Regions from separate parts of the Corynebacterium diphtheriae genome, predicted to be linked through region 2. Evidence: riboswitches for the same ligand, from Rfam matches in the RefSeq annotation. Region 2 holds a riboswitch; the other holds the start of a gene.

Region 1 (7,458 bases), 810 kb from region 2:
GTTAATTGCGTGAGAGATTGCTGCGCGACGCAGTGCACCTTCTTCACCAGAGAAGTGTTCCAGCTTTTCTGGGATGGTAAAGGACTGGAAGACAGCAGCTGGCTGGTTAACCGCACGATCGCCTAGCTCATCCTTATAGGTGGCAAATGCGGAGTCTGGAACTTGGTCGAGAACATCCAAATTGCCTGCGAGCAGGTCGGAGTATGCAGCGTCTTGGGATGCATAGAAGACAAACTTCACACCATCGTTTTTCGCTTTGCGATCGCCCTGGTATTCCTCGTTAGGAACGATGGTCAAGGACTCGTTGTGGTTCCACTCCGCTAACTTGTAAGGACCGGAGGACACAGGGTTTTCGCCAAATGCTGCCATATCGTCAAAAGCTACATCTGGTAGCGCGAAGAAGGCAGAGTAACCTAGGCGGGATGGGAAGTCGGATTCTGGCTGATCAAGTTCGACAGTGAAGGTCTTGTCGTCTACTACCTTGAGGCCTTCGAGCTCCTTGACACCTTCTTTAAAGCCTTTGATGCCTTCAAAGAAGGAAGCGTTGAGTTGATCGTTAGCGACGGCATAGTTCCACGTCTTAACAAAGTTCTCTGCCTTGATTGGGGTACCGTCGGAGAACTTCAGGCCATCTTTCAAGGTGATCTTGTAGATACGATCGCCTTCGAGTTCGATGGATTCTGCTTGCTCGTTGTGCGCTTTGCCCTCGGTGTCGTAATAGACCAGACCGCCATAGATGATGTCAACGACTCGGCCACCGCCGACCTCGTTCGTATTGGCCGGAATCAGAGGGTTTTGTGGCTCTGATCCGTTTGCCAAAACATAATTGTCACCCGAACCGCCAGTGCTTCCGGATGAGGAATCCGAAGAGCAGGCAGTCAGGCCTAGAGCTAGTGCCGCGGTCATGCCGACGGCGAGAGTCTTCTTTAGCGTCATGTGAGACCTCCCAAGGGATGTGGACATCATTCGCAACAGCGTCCGCGCGTTTGGCTAGAAGGAAACTTTCGTTGCTTGAGCAAGATCCTATCCCGTAACGCACATCACGACGAAGCCACTTATCCCCCTCCAAGTCACTAAAACTATCAAATAATAGTTTTATTTCATTAAAAATACCTTAGACCTGCATTTTTAAGAGTACGTGATTACATTCACAATGAAGGTGCAGTGCCGACGTCATCACCCCCTAAAGTGCCCCCGTCAGGGATACCCCCGTGTCACATCCGGCGTCTCTACCGTCGCAAAATGTCGAGCTTCTTGCTCAGCCCACATCTCCCACCATGGCTCATAAAACGGATCCCTGGCGAGCGCTCTGCTCCGTCGCATCTGCTCAGGGCCATCAAACAGCATGGTCAATACTGGGCCATGCTGCCGCGCCGCTCGAACAACGCTGGGGGCAAGACTACCCACCCCCTCAATAATTAAGTTCCGTTCGGGCACTTCCACCCACGGCCCCATGACGTTGTTCTCCCAATCCCAACGGTGATATCCTCCCGCTCCCTCTAGGAGGGCAGTAACGATCTCAACTCCAGCAGCCAATCCATGCCACCCTGGGTACAGGTCATCAAAATGCACGATGCGCATTCCTAAAATCTCGCCAAGAAATCCCGCGAAGGTAGTTTTCCCGGAACCGGAGGGGCCGTCGATAAGCACGATCATGCGCCGAGAAACCTAAAACTTCCTGTCACGATCGCCGCCACGATCGCGCTTGTCGACGCCGCCACGCACACCAGCAACAACACCGCATCAGCGGCACCCACCGTAGATTCCCGCGCCCACGTACGCTCAGATTTGCGCCCAAAACCACGGGCCTCCATAGCTGTCGCCAATTTGGAGCCGCGACGAACAGCGAGCACCAACAGGCCAAACACCATCGAAAAACTTGACCGAACCCGATTCGAATCATCAATGCCGCGCACCCGGCGCGCACGTCGCATCGACTGCCAGTCTCTAGTAAAAAGGCTGATCATTCGGGTGCTTGCGACAGCCGAGATGACAAAGCGATGTGGCAGACGAAGGATTTGTGCGAGGCCATCTCCTAGTTCGGTGGGGTCGATGTGTGCGAGAAGAACTATCGCTGGAAGCCCTACTGCCAGCACACGCACCATGATCGCTGCGGCTAGCTGGAGGGAGTTATCAGTAACGTGGGCAAAAAGGAACGAGAAGTATTCGTGTCCTTCGGGTCGACCATAAAGCGCCATGGATATTCCCGCGATGGGGGTAGCAATGAGAAGCGGGAAACCGCGCCGCAGCAGCGTGCCCACGCCAACACCTGCAAGTGGTGACAGCACGATCGTTAGGACAAGAGATACGGCCGCTGACACGACATCGACGCTGAGTAATAGCGGGGTGGTCAACAACATGAGTGCTGCTACTCGGGTGACGGGGTTGGTGGCTTGTAGAAGGTTCATAATGCAATCTCCTTGTCACCCAAGCAACGTCGGTAGAGCTCGTCGTGAGTGATCGAAACAACCGTGGTACCAGCATCGGTTAGCTCGCGCAGCAAGGTAACTAGCTCGATAAACGTCGTGCGATCTTGTCCAAAGGTTGGCTCATCAAGGAAAACTACATCTGGGGTGTTAACCAAAATGGTTGCCACCGACAATCGACGTTTTTGCCCGCCGGACAAGGTAAATGGGTTGGCCTCAGCTAAATGATCAAGCCGCAACCGCTCGAGGAGTAAATCAGCTCGAGCAAGGTGATTGTGGTCATGAAGCCCCACGCGCATTTCTTCCCGAACCGTCGCAGCTACAAATTGGTGCTCGGGATCTTGAAAGACGAAACCAAAACGCGAACTTAGTTCCTTGGATTTCCAACGCAGCGGATCGGTGTGCAGCCCGCGTGCGATGTTGTGGGCAACTTCTACTCGCCCACTGTGCGCAGGTAGCAATCCGGCGAGCGTGAGTAGGAGGGTAGATTTTCCTTTTCCGTTAGCACCGGTGATTACGGTGGAGGCACCAGCGGGAATATCAAAGCTATAAGTTCCTAGTGGTTGATTCCAGCCCACAGCTAGCTCACGGGCATGTATCGCCGTATCGCTGTGAGTAGGGGTCAGTGCCGCTGGTAATTGGGGGTCGTTTTCTGGTACCCAGATTCCTAATTCGCTCAGTTCACGGCCATGTTTGGCGATCACGTCGCGTGCGGGACCGTCGGCAAGCACCCTGCCATCAGGTCCTAGTGCGATAATGCGGTCGACATGATCTAGCCAAGTGCTCACGCGGTGTTCCACAACAATCATGGTGGCACCGGTTGTCTCTACTGCTCTGCTGATATTGGACACCACCTCCCGCACACCATCCGGATCAAGATTGGCAGTGGGCTCGTCGAGAAGCACAATATCCGCCCCCATCGCGATAACACCAGCAAGTGCCAATCGTTGCTTTTGGCCACCAGATAACTCGGATGTGGGATGATCCAACGGCAAATCTAGACCTACCTGCGCCAATGCTTGGGTAACTCGCGGCCAAATCTGATCGCGCGGAACACACATATTTTCGCACCCAAAGGCGACATCATCGCCCACGCGCGAGGAAATTACCTGCGAATCTGGATCCTGTAACACCATGCCAGGGGTTCCCGAAACCTGAAGCTCTCCGCTATGTTCGCCGTCCTCATCAGCCAAAACACCCGCAATAGCCGCGAGCAAAGTAGATTTACCCGACCCCGATGCACCCAAAAGAAGGACCCGTTCCCCACGGGAGATTTTCAATGTGAGATCGACAAGAGCAGGCTTTCGCCTACTCGCATGCCGATAACTAAACGCATGAGCGATGACATGATCAGTCACAGTATGAAGTCTTCCTATCGCTGGTATTACCCAGATCAGGTTCTACGGTTCGGCCAAACAGCCGTCTCAGCCACGTACAGCAAGCACATGGCACCCGGGCATCTCGTGTGTGCACCGGCGTTGATCGTAGTCGCAACGCGCCCATGTGTCATTCTAAAAAGGTGAGTAGGACCGCCATCATCAAAGAAATCGCCGGCATAAGCATCGTCGGTGTTACCACAGGACTCGTCGGAATCCTCACCACACTCCTTCTTCACACCGCAGAACACCAGCTCGCACACCTCACCCACACCACCATGGCACTCATCAGCCTAGGAGTAGGAGCACTTGCAGGAACATGCTGGTGGGCACTACGCCGACGTGGCCCCATCGTCACCGTCACCGCAGCACTATCCACCGATACGCCCCTACCCTTGTGGCGCACGCTTGCCGACGCCCTCCTACAACTGCTCATCGTCACCGCAGGAGCCTCACTGGGTAAAGAACAAGCACCTCGACAACTAGCCGCAGCCCTTGCAGAACGCATCGCCCCCGCCCACAACGACACCGACCGCCATCGTCGTATTCGGCTCCTCGCCGCCGCAGCTGGCGCAGGACTTGCAGCTATGTACCACGTTCCCATCGCCGGAATCTTCTTCGTCCTTGAGCTCCTCCCCGTTCGACGCGACCGCGCCACGATAGCGACCACCATCGCAGTGTGCGCCATTGCCACTACAGTCGCATCGCCGGTAGTTCCAGCGCCTTTGTACGGATTTCCTCACGAAGCGCTAGGAGTCAATGATTTCCTCCCCCTCCTAGTCGTGACAATTGTTGCCACAGTGGTTGCTGTGATGTGGCGTCGTCTGACAGTCACACAGTTGCAGCGTAGCTATACCGGCCCTTGGCTTGTGATTACTCTCCCACTAGCGCTTGCGATCACGTATGCGGTGGGAACATGGTTTCCTGCGGTTCATGGCAACGGTCAGCTCGTACTTGATGTCGCCTTCGGTACTGATATCACCGCCTTAATGGCCTGTGCACTTCTCCTCGCCAAATTGATGGCAACGCTTGTGTGCATTCGTGCAGGTGCTGTGGGCGGTGTACTGACACCATCACTTGCTGTTGGGGCGGCAGCCGGAGTGTGCGTTGCTATTCTTTTTGGCGCTCCGCACGCGGTCATGGCATTGGTTGCTGCCGCTATCGTGTTGGCGATTGCGCAACGGGCTCCGTTGTTTGGCGCGGCGATGGCTATTGAGCTCACCCACCCCGATATATGGCTTGCGGCCACTGTGGTAGTCACAGCGGCCGCAGGTTTTTGGTGTACGAGAAAAATCAGATAGCTAGGATTCCTAGACTAGACAAGTGCTCGGGCTTGCCTACCAGCAGCAAAGCGATCGAGCGCGCCAGTTTGTGCCAGTGCTTTGACTAGAAGGTAGCCAAGGACGCCAGCTAGAACAGCACCGGAAATAGCCATGCTTCCTAGGTAGGTCAGGTTAAAGACAGCGGATTTAGCAAGGTTTCCGGAGGTGAACAGTTCGAGGACGAAGGCACCGACGGCTGCGCCAACACCAGAAAGCGCTGCTACGACTAGTCCGAAGCGTCGATAAAGGAAAAAGGCGAACACGAGCTCAGCGCCGAGGCCTTGTGCTAGACCTGAGTAAATCGTTTCAATTCCCCACTGATTACCAATGCCTGCGGAAACACAAGCGGCGATGAGTTCTACGTAGATCGCCGCAAAGGGTTTACGAATGATAAGTCCACCCAACACACCGCCGATCAGCCAGATTCCAACAGCGATGCCGCCAAACCCAGGTGTGAAAGCGTCGGCCGCCGAATACCAGGCGTATCCGATGGTGTTCCACACCCAAAACAGCAAGCCAGTGGCAATAGCAATGACGGAGGCGATCACGATGTCAATGACACGCCAAGAATTCTTCGATCGGTTCATTATTCTTCCTATCGCCGGTATTACCCGGATCAGGTTCAACGGTTCAGGGGCGTGCACGTCTTCTCGCCCTGTCTCAGCTTTGTGGCAAACGTATGCCGTCCAGCACCCGTGATTTATAAAAATTGTGCGCTTAAAGCATACTCAGTCGCTGTGCTTATGAGAAAGTACGTTGCCTACTAGGTGATGGAGGCGAGCATCTACGCCTACACGCTGCGCCATTCGCACGACCGCACCAACTTGAGCATCGAGCTCACTAGGAAGACCATCGGCTAGATCTCGCTGCATAGAGCTAGTTGCCCCTTTAGGCTGCGCGTCAGCAAAAGCTAATACGCGATCGACCACATCTTCTGGAAAGTCCACACCATGTGCTTGGCCGGCTGTGACAACCTCGTTGATCAGAGATTTAAAATCGTCACGGTACGTTGTTCGCACAACACCCAACGGTTGGTTGACGAGCGCACCTAGGGCACCAAAGCAAGTGACGAACATCGCTTTGAACCAAATATCGGTCATGATCGCTGGGTGCACCACCGGTTCGATTCCGGCTCGATCTAAGACGTGCGCCAGCTTATCGACGATCCCACGTGTCGCCTCACTCATGCACCCGAAGGTAAACGTGAAAATTCCGCCGGAGAACTCCGCTTCGGCTGGTCCACGCTTGGTTAAAAAGCTGCGCACCACGCCCGGTATTACTCGGTCGACACCCAGCGCTTCTACGGCGATGTGGGGCATTTCCACTGAATTCTGAGTGGTAACCAACACGGCATTCTTGGGAAGATTTTTGGGCACATCCACGCTGCCTAAGGTCTTGGTCGCCAAAATCACCACATCGGCGTCGGGAACGTGGCTTAGGTCTTCTACCACCGGAACGCGGATGTCTCGCACACCGGAGGCGTCGTAAAGCCTCATCCCTCGACGTTGCAACGCCTCAAACGATTCCCCACGGGCAACAAAAGTGACCTTCGTGCCCGATTCGTGCAACAAACCACCGAAAAACCCGCCGACTGCGCCGGCACCAACGATCACAATATGCATGCCACCGACAATAGAGCAGTCCTGCGACGTAGACTGGAGGAAAGTTGACCATGTCACAAAGCGAAATTGAGGTTTCCCATGGCCGGTGGCTTAGCTGCCCTTTTAGATGATGTCGCACTGATTGCACGCACCGCGTCGGCAAGCGTCGACGATGTTGCTGCAGCAGCGGCAAAAACCAGCGCCAAAGCAGCAGGCGTAGTTGTCGATGACACAGCCGTGACCCCGCAATACGTTCGCGGCGTTACCCCCGCCCGAGAACTCCCCATCATCTGGCGCATTGCCAAAGGCTCGTTGGTGAACAAACTGTGCATCATCTTGCCGATCGCCCTCCTACTCAACGCGGTTGCCCCGTGGGCGCTCACCCCCATTTTGATGCTAGGCGGCGCATTCTTGTGCTTCGAGGGCGCCGAAAAAGTCTGGGAGATGGTGACTGGAAAACAACATTCCAGCGAAGAAGAAGCCGGTGCAAAAGACGAAAACACACTTGTCCGAGGCGCAATTACCACCGACTTGATTCTTTCTGCAGAAATCATGGTGATCTCGCTTAATGAAGTCGCAGACCAAACCATCTGGATGGAAGCGGCCGTTCTTGTTGCGGTCGGCATTTTTATTACGGCCGTGGTGTATGGTGCAGTCGCCCTCCTAGTCAAGCTTGACGACGTAGGACTTTTCTATCAGCGCAAAGATTCCGGTACTGCCCGCGCCTTCGGTG
Region 2 (7,458 bases):
CCCGCCATAGGGAATTGATAGAAATCAAGGCAAATGCCTAGGAACAAAACCTGGGGCATTTCAGATCCCTTGGTCAGTGTGCACCATCAACCCTTCACCAGGTTTATGCCACGTGATCGCATTCTTTAACGAGGTGGGGGTGGTGCATACTGAAGTGATGAACGCACTCAAACGCGCATATGGTCAAGCACCTGCGACCGCGGTTCTTTGCGCGCTGACGATACTTATCTATCTGCTTACTGTTGTGGAGTCCCGCTCGATTGAACACAACCTTAGTGATTCGTGGATTGCAGATCACTGGACTCTTTATGGTCCGTATTCTCATGGCCTAGGGTGGCTGCGCATGGTGGGGACGGTGTTTCTCCACAGCGGGCCCACACATCTGGCGTTGAACATGTTTATGCTGTTCTTCTTTGGTCGCGAGATTGAGCATTATTTAGGCAGTGGTCGTTTTACTTTGGCTTATATTGTGAGCGGGATTGGGGCCTCGGCAACTGTTCTGCTGATGGATCCGCTTGCGCCTACGGTGGGTGCTTCTGGTGCTGTGTATGGGCTTATGGCGATTTTTGTGGCGATGTCGTACCGGTTGCGTAGGGATCTCACAGCACCGTTGATTCTTATCGCAGTGAATGTGGGCTATTCCTTGCTTATGGATGGTGTTTCCCTTTGGGGACATTTGGGTGGCTTGCTGACGGGTTGTGTGCTGGGGATTGTTTTGGTGATTGCGCAGACTACTCGAGGTGGTAAGCGGGGGTGAGATAAGGGGTTTATCTAGGGGGCGTCTCGTGTTTGCATGAGGCGCCTATTTTTTTGAGAAAATCCTTATCACACAAACCACATAAATAACATGAAACCCAACAGTTAGCTGCAGTTTCGTGGGGTGACTGCTGGTGGGGAGCAATGTGGTTATCGGCTGTCACAAGAGGCAACACGAGGCTACTGGGATGGCCCAACGCCCCAGTTTTTGGTGGGGAATAGTGCACAGCTGTTCTGAGTTATCCCCAGATTTTTGTAATTATCCACCAAAATTTCACAACTTTTGGAGTGCGAACACAGCGCTGATCGTGTGAAAAAGATTCCACAGCAGTTATCCACAATGTGGATAATTACATGTGTGTTGTTCACAGGGTGATGATCGAATAGCTATGTGTTCGAAGTACGCGACCTGCTATTTTCCCACAAGATTTCGAACAAATCCGCAGGTGGGGAAGAAGTGCACAACTTTATCCACAGGGTGTGGATAAAGTCTGGGGATAACTTCCACCCGTGTAATTCCACAATTTCTTCCACAGCCTGTGGATAACTTTTGGTGATAGATGTTCACAAGTGGTGGATAACTTGTGAGTAAACCTCATATCTGGTGGTTCTGACCTAAAAGAGGAGCGCTGTGTCGTGCACGCTAGGCATAAGAGTGCGGGTCAATGCCGGGGACTTGTTTGGCTTGAGGTGACCATTTGTGCAGATAGATAGCTACTTTTGTGCAAGAAGTGGCTACGGGGTGATAAAACCCATCCACCATGCCGGTAACTGAGAAAAATTAAGTTTTTTGTGTGGTGGTGGGGAGCGTTTTAGGTACCGCGTGATTGAGGGGCTAGGTGGTGGCGTAATACCCCCTAGGCGCTTTACTAAAACCGCATGTCGCCTCGCGCTTTAAAAGTGTTGCTACCCCCATTGGAGTGGGGTGTGGCGGCACAATGTTGGGTGCGTGTTCTAGGTTAGTGAGTGTCCCCCGCGGGCGCCCGAGCACGGGCTGAGATTGCGCTGATGCTGTGCAAGCACCGTTTGAACCTGTCTGGTTAACACCAGCGAAGGAAGAGAGGAGCGCGAGCCTAGTGTCGGCAGCCTCAGCTAATTCAGCAACCAATCCATCTGCTTGGGAAAACTCCGAGATCCATCCGAAGCACTCGTATTCGCCGATCGTTTCCGGTGACCTTGAGGTCCCAGAAACGGAGATTCAGCTTGACGATTCTCCTACTGGCTCCAATGATCCAGTTCGGATCTATCGCACCCGTGGCCCTGAGTGTGATCCCACGGTGGGATTGAAGCCACTGCGTGCACAGTGGATTGACAATCGTGAGGACACGGAAGAATATGCTGGCCGTGAGCGGAATTTGGCTGATGATGGCCGCTCCGCGCAGCGTCGTGGCGCAGCGTCGCTGGAGTGGAAAGGTGTGAAGCCCGCACCGCGACGCGCCAAGCAGGGCAAACGCGTGACTCAGATGCACTATGCACGCCAGGGCATTATTACGAAGGAAATGGAGTTTGTGGCGCTGCGCGAGCACATGGACCCAGAGTTTGTACGCAGCGAGATCGCCCGTGGCCGTGCGATCATTCCGAACAATATTAACCACCCAGAATCGGAGCCCATGATTATTGGTCGAAAGTTTTTGACCAAGATCAACGCCAATATCGGTAACTCCGCAGTGACCTCCAGTATTGAGGAAGAAGTATCCAAGCTGCGGTGGGCAACCCGCTGGGGTGCAGATACCGTGATGGATTTGTCCACCGGCGATGATATTCACACCACCCGCGAATGGATTATCCGCAACTCCCCAGTACCAATCGGTACGGTGCCGATCTATCAAGCGTTGGAAAAAGTAAATGGTGTAGCAGAAGACCTTACGTGGGAGATTTTCCGCGATACCGTCATTGAGCAGTGTGAACAAGGTGTGGACTACATGACCATTCATGCCGGTGTGTTGCTCGCCTACATTCCACTGACCACCAAACGCGTAACCGGAATTGTATCCCGTGGTGGATCCATCATGGCTGGTTGGTGCCTTGCACACCATAAGGAGTCCTTCCTTTACGAGCACTTTGATGAGCTGTGCGAGATTTTCGCGCAGTACGACGTCGCCTTCTCGCTGGGTGATGGCCTGCGCCCTGGTTCTGTTGCCGATGCGAATGATGCGGCCCAGTTCGCGGAGCTGAAAACCATTGGTGAGCTGGCTCGTCGTGCGTGGGAATACGATGTGCAGGTCATGATCGAGGGCCCAGGTCACGTTCCGCTGAACATGGTGCAGGAAAACAATGAGCTGGAGCAAAAGTGGGCTCACGATGCGCCTTTCTACACTCTTGGCCCATTGGTGACCGATATTGCGCCAGGCTATGACCACATCACCTCGGCAATTGGAGCTGCTCATATCGCTATGGGTGGTACGGCGATGCTGTGTTATGTGACCCCGAAGGAGCACTTGGGTCTGCCCAACCGTGATGACGTAAAAACCGGTGTGATTACTTATAAACTTGCAGCTCACGCGGCCGATGTGGCTAAGGGGCACCCTGGTGCTCGTGCGTGGGATGACGCGATGAGCAAGGCGCGTTTTGAGTTCCGTTGGCATGATCAGTTTGCGTTGTCGCTTGATCCAGATACCGCGATTGCTTACCATGACGAAACGCTTCCGGCGGAGCCGGCAAAGACCGCGCACTTCTGTTCCATGTGTGGTCCGAAGTTCTGCTCCATGCGCATTAGCCAAGATATTCGTGACATGTTCGCAGATAAGATCACCGACTTGGGTATCCCGCAGGTTGGCGGCGACGCAGAAGCTGGTATGGCGGCAAAGTCTGAGGAGTTTGTGGCCCAAGGATCGCAGCTTTATAGCGAGGTGCGTGACAATGCTGCCCACGCCTAGGTGGGGTCGAGACTTTGATCCGCGGTGCTACTTTGTCACCGGTACGGGCTCTGTGGATCACATTGTCGACGTAGCACGCCAGGCAGCGCGCGCCGGCGCTGGGCTCATCCAAGTGCGCAGCAAACCCATTGCTGCCCGTGACCTGTACATTCTTGGCCGTGAGGTAGCCCGCGCGGTGACTGAGGTTAATCCTCGCACCCGTGTGCTTATCGACGACCGCGTGGATGTCGCCCTTGCATTAATGAATAACGGCGAGCACATCCACGGGGTACATGTTGGCCAAGATGACCTTCCGGTGCGCCATGTTCGCGCCTTGTTGGGTGATAACGCCATCATCGGCCTCACCACGGGCACCTTGGAGCTAGTTCGTGCTTCGCGCCAGGTTGCCGAGGTGATCGACTACATCGGTGCCGGTCCATTTCGACCCACACCGACAAAAGATTCGGGCCGTGCCCCCGTGGGCTTAGCTGGCTATCCGCCACTGGTTGCTGAATCATTGGTGCCAGTTGTTGCCATTGGGGATGTTCGCCCCGAAGATGCGGCTGATCTTGCTGCAACGGGGGTCGCTGGTGTGGCAATTGTGCGCGCATTAATGAACTCACAGGACGTAGCAACCGATGTAAAACTCGTATTGAAAGGTTTTGCACAATGAAAATAGCTGTTGTAGGTGGTGGAATCGTAGGGCTAAGCACCGCCTTTGAGCTTAGTACCCGCGGGTATAACGTTCACGTATTTGACCCCAACCCGGCAAGCGGTGCCTCACACTTTGCCGGCGGAATGCTTGCCCCCGCCGCCGAAGTGCAGTTCCAACAAGACCCATTGTTTCCGTTGATGAAGCGCGCCGGTAAGCTGTGGCCAGACATGGTGCGTTGGGTAGCGCAGCACACCAACCTGCCTACCGGTTATCGCACCGAAGGCACCCTCGTTGTGGCAGCCGATCGTGCCGACGCGGAACACCTTAAACAATTGCGCGCAACCCAAGAGGCGGCCGGAATGGATGTTCGCCCCATTACCACACGACAGGCCCGTGGCCTCGAACCGGCACTAGGACCTCGGCTATCGGCGGCCGTACACATCCCCAACGACACCCAAGTCGCACCACGCGTATTCCTCACCGCACTACTCGACGCACTCGATGACTGTGGAGTAGAGGTAACAAAAGAGAAAATCACCGACCTCGAACCCCTCTACCAACAATTCGATGTTGTTGTCCTCGCAGCAGGCCTCGGCGCACAACACCTAAGCCCCATACCTCTAGCACTACGACCCGTGCGCGGCGACATCCTACGAGTACAAACAGAACCAGGGGCAGTCAACATGGTTGTGCGCGGCTGGGTTAACGACCGCCCCATCTACATCATCCCGCGCGCAAACGGCGAAATCGCCATCGGTGCCACCAGCCGCGAAGACGAACGCGATTTGCCCAGTGTAGAAGGAATATACGACCTGCTCCGCGATGCCATACGCGTAGTACCGGGTATCGTCGATAGTTCCCTTATAGAAGCCAACGTTGGTGTACGCCCCGGCACACCCGACGACCTCCCATACCTCGGATGGGCATCAGACCGACTCATTATCTCCACCGGATACTTCCGCCACGGCATCTTGCTCTCATCACTCGGCGCCCATGTCACCGCATGCCTCATCGACGGCACCGACCCCGGCATCGACCTCACAGCATGCGCACCAGACCGACACCACAACGAAAGGGGCACAACCCATGGACATCTACATTAACGACACCCTCACCACCATAGAATCACCCCAGCTCACCGAAATTATCAGCAACCACTGCAACGGAATCCGCCCAGGGATTGCCGTAGCCATCAACCAACGCGTGATACCCCGCTCACAATGGGACACCACCACAGTCACCGCAGGCGACCACCTCGACATTCTCACCGCAGTGCAGGGAGGATAACATGCTCACCATCGCACACCGTAGCTTCCAGTCCCACCTCATCATGGGAACCGGTGGCGCAAGCTCATTCGATACCCTAGAAAAATCCCTCATCGCCTCCGGAACCGAACTCACCACCGTAGCGATGCGTCGACACGCCGCCCACACCGGAGCCCACGGCGAATCCGTCTTCGAACTCATGCAGCGCCTCAACATCACCCCACTACCCAACACCGCAGGCTGCCGCACCGCCCGCGACGCCATCCTCACCGCACAACTCGCCCGCGAAGCACTCGACACCTCATGGATCAAAGTGGAAGTCATCGCCGACGACACCACCTTGCTCCCCGACGTCCTCGAACTTATCGACGCCACCGAAACCCTCACCAACGACGGATTCACCGTCCTCGCCTACACCTCCGACGACCCCGTAGTCGCACAACGACTCGAAGACGCCGGCGCCGCCGCAGTCATGCCCCTAGGATCACCCATCGGAACCGGACTCGGCATCCTCAACCCCCACAACATCGAACTCATTTGCTCACGCGCCACAGTCCCCGTACTCCTCGACGCCGGCATCGGAACCGCCTCCGACGCCACCCTCGCCATGGAACTCGGCTGCGCAGGCGTACTCCTCGCCAGCGCCATCAACCGATGCATCAACCCCATCACCATGGCCACCGCCATGAAACACGCCGTCGAAGCAGGACGACTCGCGCGCGAAGCCGGGCGCATACCGCGCCGGGAGCATGCGGTGGCGTCGTCAAGCTTTGAAGGGCTCGCCTCCTGGGCGGACGAGGTGCTGTGATGCTCGACGAGCTGGAACGCCAACGCGTAGCCCGCCAACTGCGGCTACCTGGTTTTGGGATTGAGCAGCAAGAACGGCTCAACAAAGGGCGAGTGCTGGTGATCGGTGCTGGGGGACTGGGCAGTCCTGCCTTGCAGTCCCTTGTGGCGGCTGGGGTGGGGTCGATCCGACTCGTGGATAACGACACCGTGGATGTGTCCAACATTCAACGCCAGATCCTGTTTGGTGTTGGGGATGTAGGGCGCTCCAAAGTTCACGTCGCCGCCGAAAGATTGCGCGCAATTCAACCCGGGATTCGTATCGACGCCCACACCGAACGCCTCACCGCACACAACGCACACGAACTCGCCGAAGGCTGCGACGTGATCCTCGACGGCTCCGACACCTTTGCTACCAAATTTCTCTGCGGCGACCTCGCCGAAATAACAGGCATACCGCTCGTCTGGGGCAGCGTACTGCAATTCGAAGGACACATGGGCGTATTCACCCGCGAGGTAGGGCTACGGGACCTGTTCCCCGAAGCCCCCACCCAAGGACTCAACTGTGCCGACGCAGGTGTACTCGGCGCTACCACCGCAGTGATCGCCAACCTCATGGCCACCGAAACCATCAAAATCCTCGCCGGAATCGGAACAGTCCAACCAGGGTCCATCACCACCTACAATGCGTTGACCAGCACATTTCGCACATACACTGTGGGGCGTGACCCCCTTCGACCTGCAGCCCGCACACTTCACACGTGGACGCTACCCAACGAATACGAACTTATCGACGTCCGCGAACCCCACGAAATAGAACACACCCCCAGCGGCGCGCACATCACCCTGCCGCAATCCATGTGGGATGACACCACGGCGATCCAACATGCGCTCGACAACATCACCACAGACAATGTGGTCGTCGTCTGTGCCTCTGGCATAAGAAGTGCCGCATTTATCGAACAATTCGCACATCTTAACCCACACCTCACCTTCCACAACGTCCCCAGCGGAATCAACGAACTCCCATGACCCCACACATACTCACCATCGCAGGATCCGACCCCTCCGGCGGGGCCGGAATCCAAGCAGACCTCAAATCCATCATGGCAGCCGGCGGCTACGGCATGGCAGCAATCA

The links. A riboswitch is a leader RNA that binds a small molecule or an ion and turns the genes downstream of it on or off. The one in region 2 is predicted to bind thiamine pyrophosphate.
Region 1: another riboswitch for thiamine pyrophosphate. It lies ahead of AT687_RS04165 (ABC transporter ATP-binding protein); the one in region 2 lies ahead of thiC (phosphomethylpyrimidine synthase ThiC).

What each region holds. Positions count from the first base shown of each region.
Region 1 is NZ_LN831026.1:841,820-849,277, reverse strand. It holds gene AT687_RS04180 (peptide ABC transporter substrate-binding protein) at 1-936, opposite strand, end outside; gene AT687_RS04175 (nucleoside/nucleotide kinase family protein) at 1,198-1,656, opposite strand; gene AT687_RS04170 (energy-coupling factor transporter transmembrane component T family protein) at 1,653-2,408, opposite strand; gene AT687_RS04165 (ABC transporter ATP-binding protein) at 2,405-3,784, opposite strand; TPP riboswitch at 3,779-3,891, opposite strand; gene AT687_RS04160 (chloride channel protein) at 3,928-5,103, shown strand; gene AT687_RS04155 (ECF transporter S component) at 5,118-5,711, opposite strand; gene AT687_RS04150 (2-dehydropantoate 2-reductase) at 5,853-6,746, opposite strand; gene AT687_RS04145 (DUF808 domain-containing protein) at 6,825-7,458, shown strand, end outside.
Region 2 is NZ_LN831026.1:26,975-34,432, forward strand. It holds gene AT687_RS00155 (rhomboid family intramembrane serine protease) at 140-757, shown strand; TPP riboswitch at 1,722-1,832, shown strand; gene thiC (phosphomethylpyrimidine synthase ThiC) at 1,833-3,632, shown strand; gene AT687_RS00165 (thiamine phosphate synthase) at 3,616-4,284, shown strand; gene thiO (glycine oxidase ThiO) at 4,281-5,369, shown strand; gene thiS (sulfur carrier protein ThiS) at 5,353-5,553, shown strand; gene AT687_RS00180 (thiazole synthase) at 5,555-6,340, shown strand; gene AT687_RS00185 (ThiF family adenylyltransferase) at 6,340-7,350, shown strand; gene thiD (bifunctional hydroxymethylpyrimidine kinase/phosphomethylpyrimidine kinase) at 7,347-7,458, shown strand, end outside.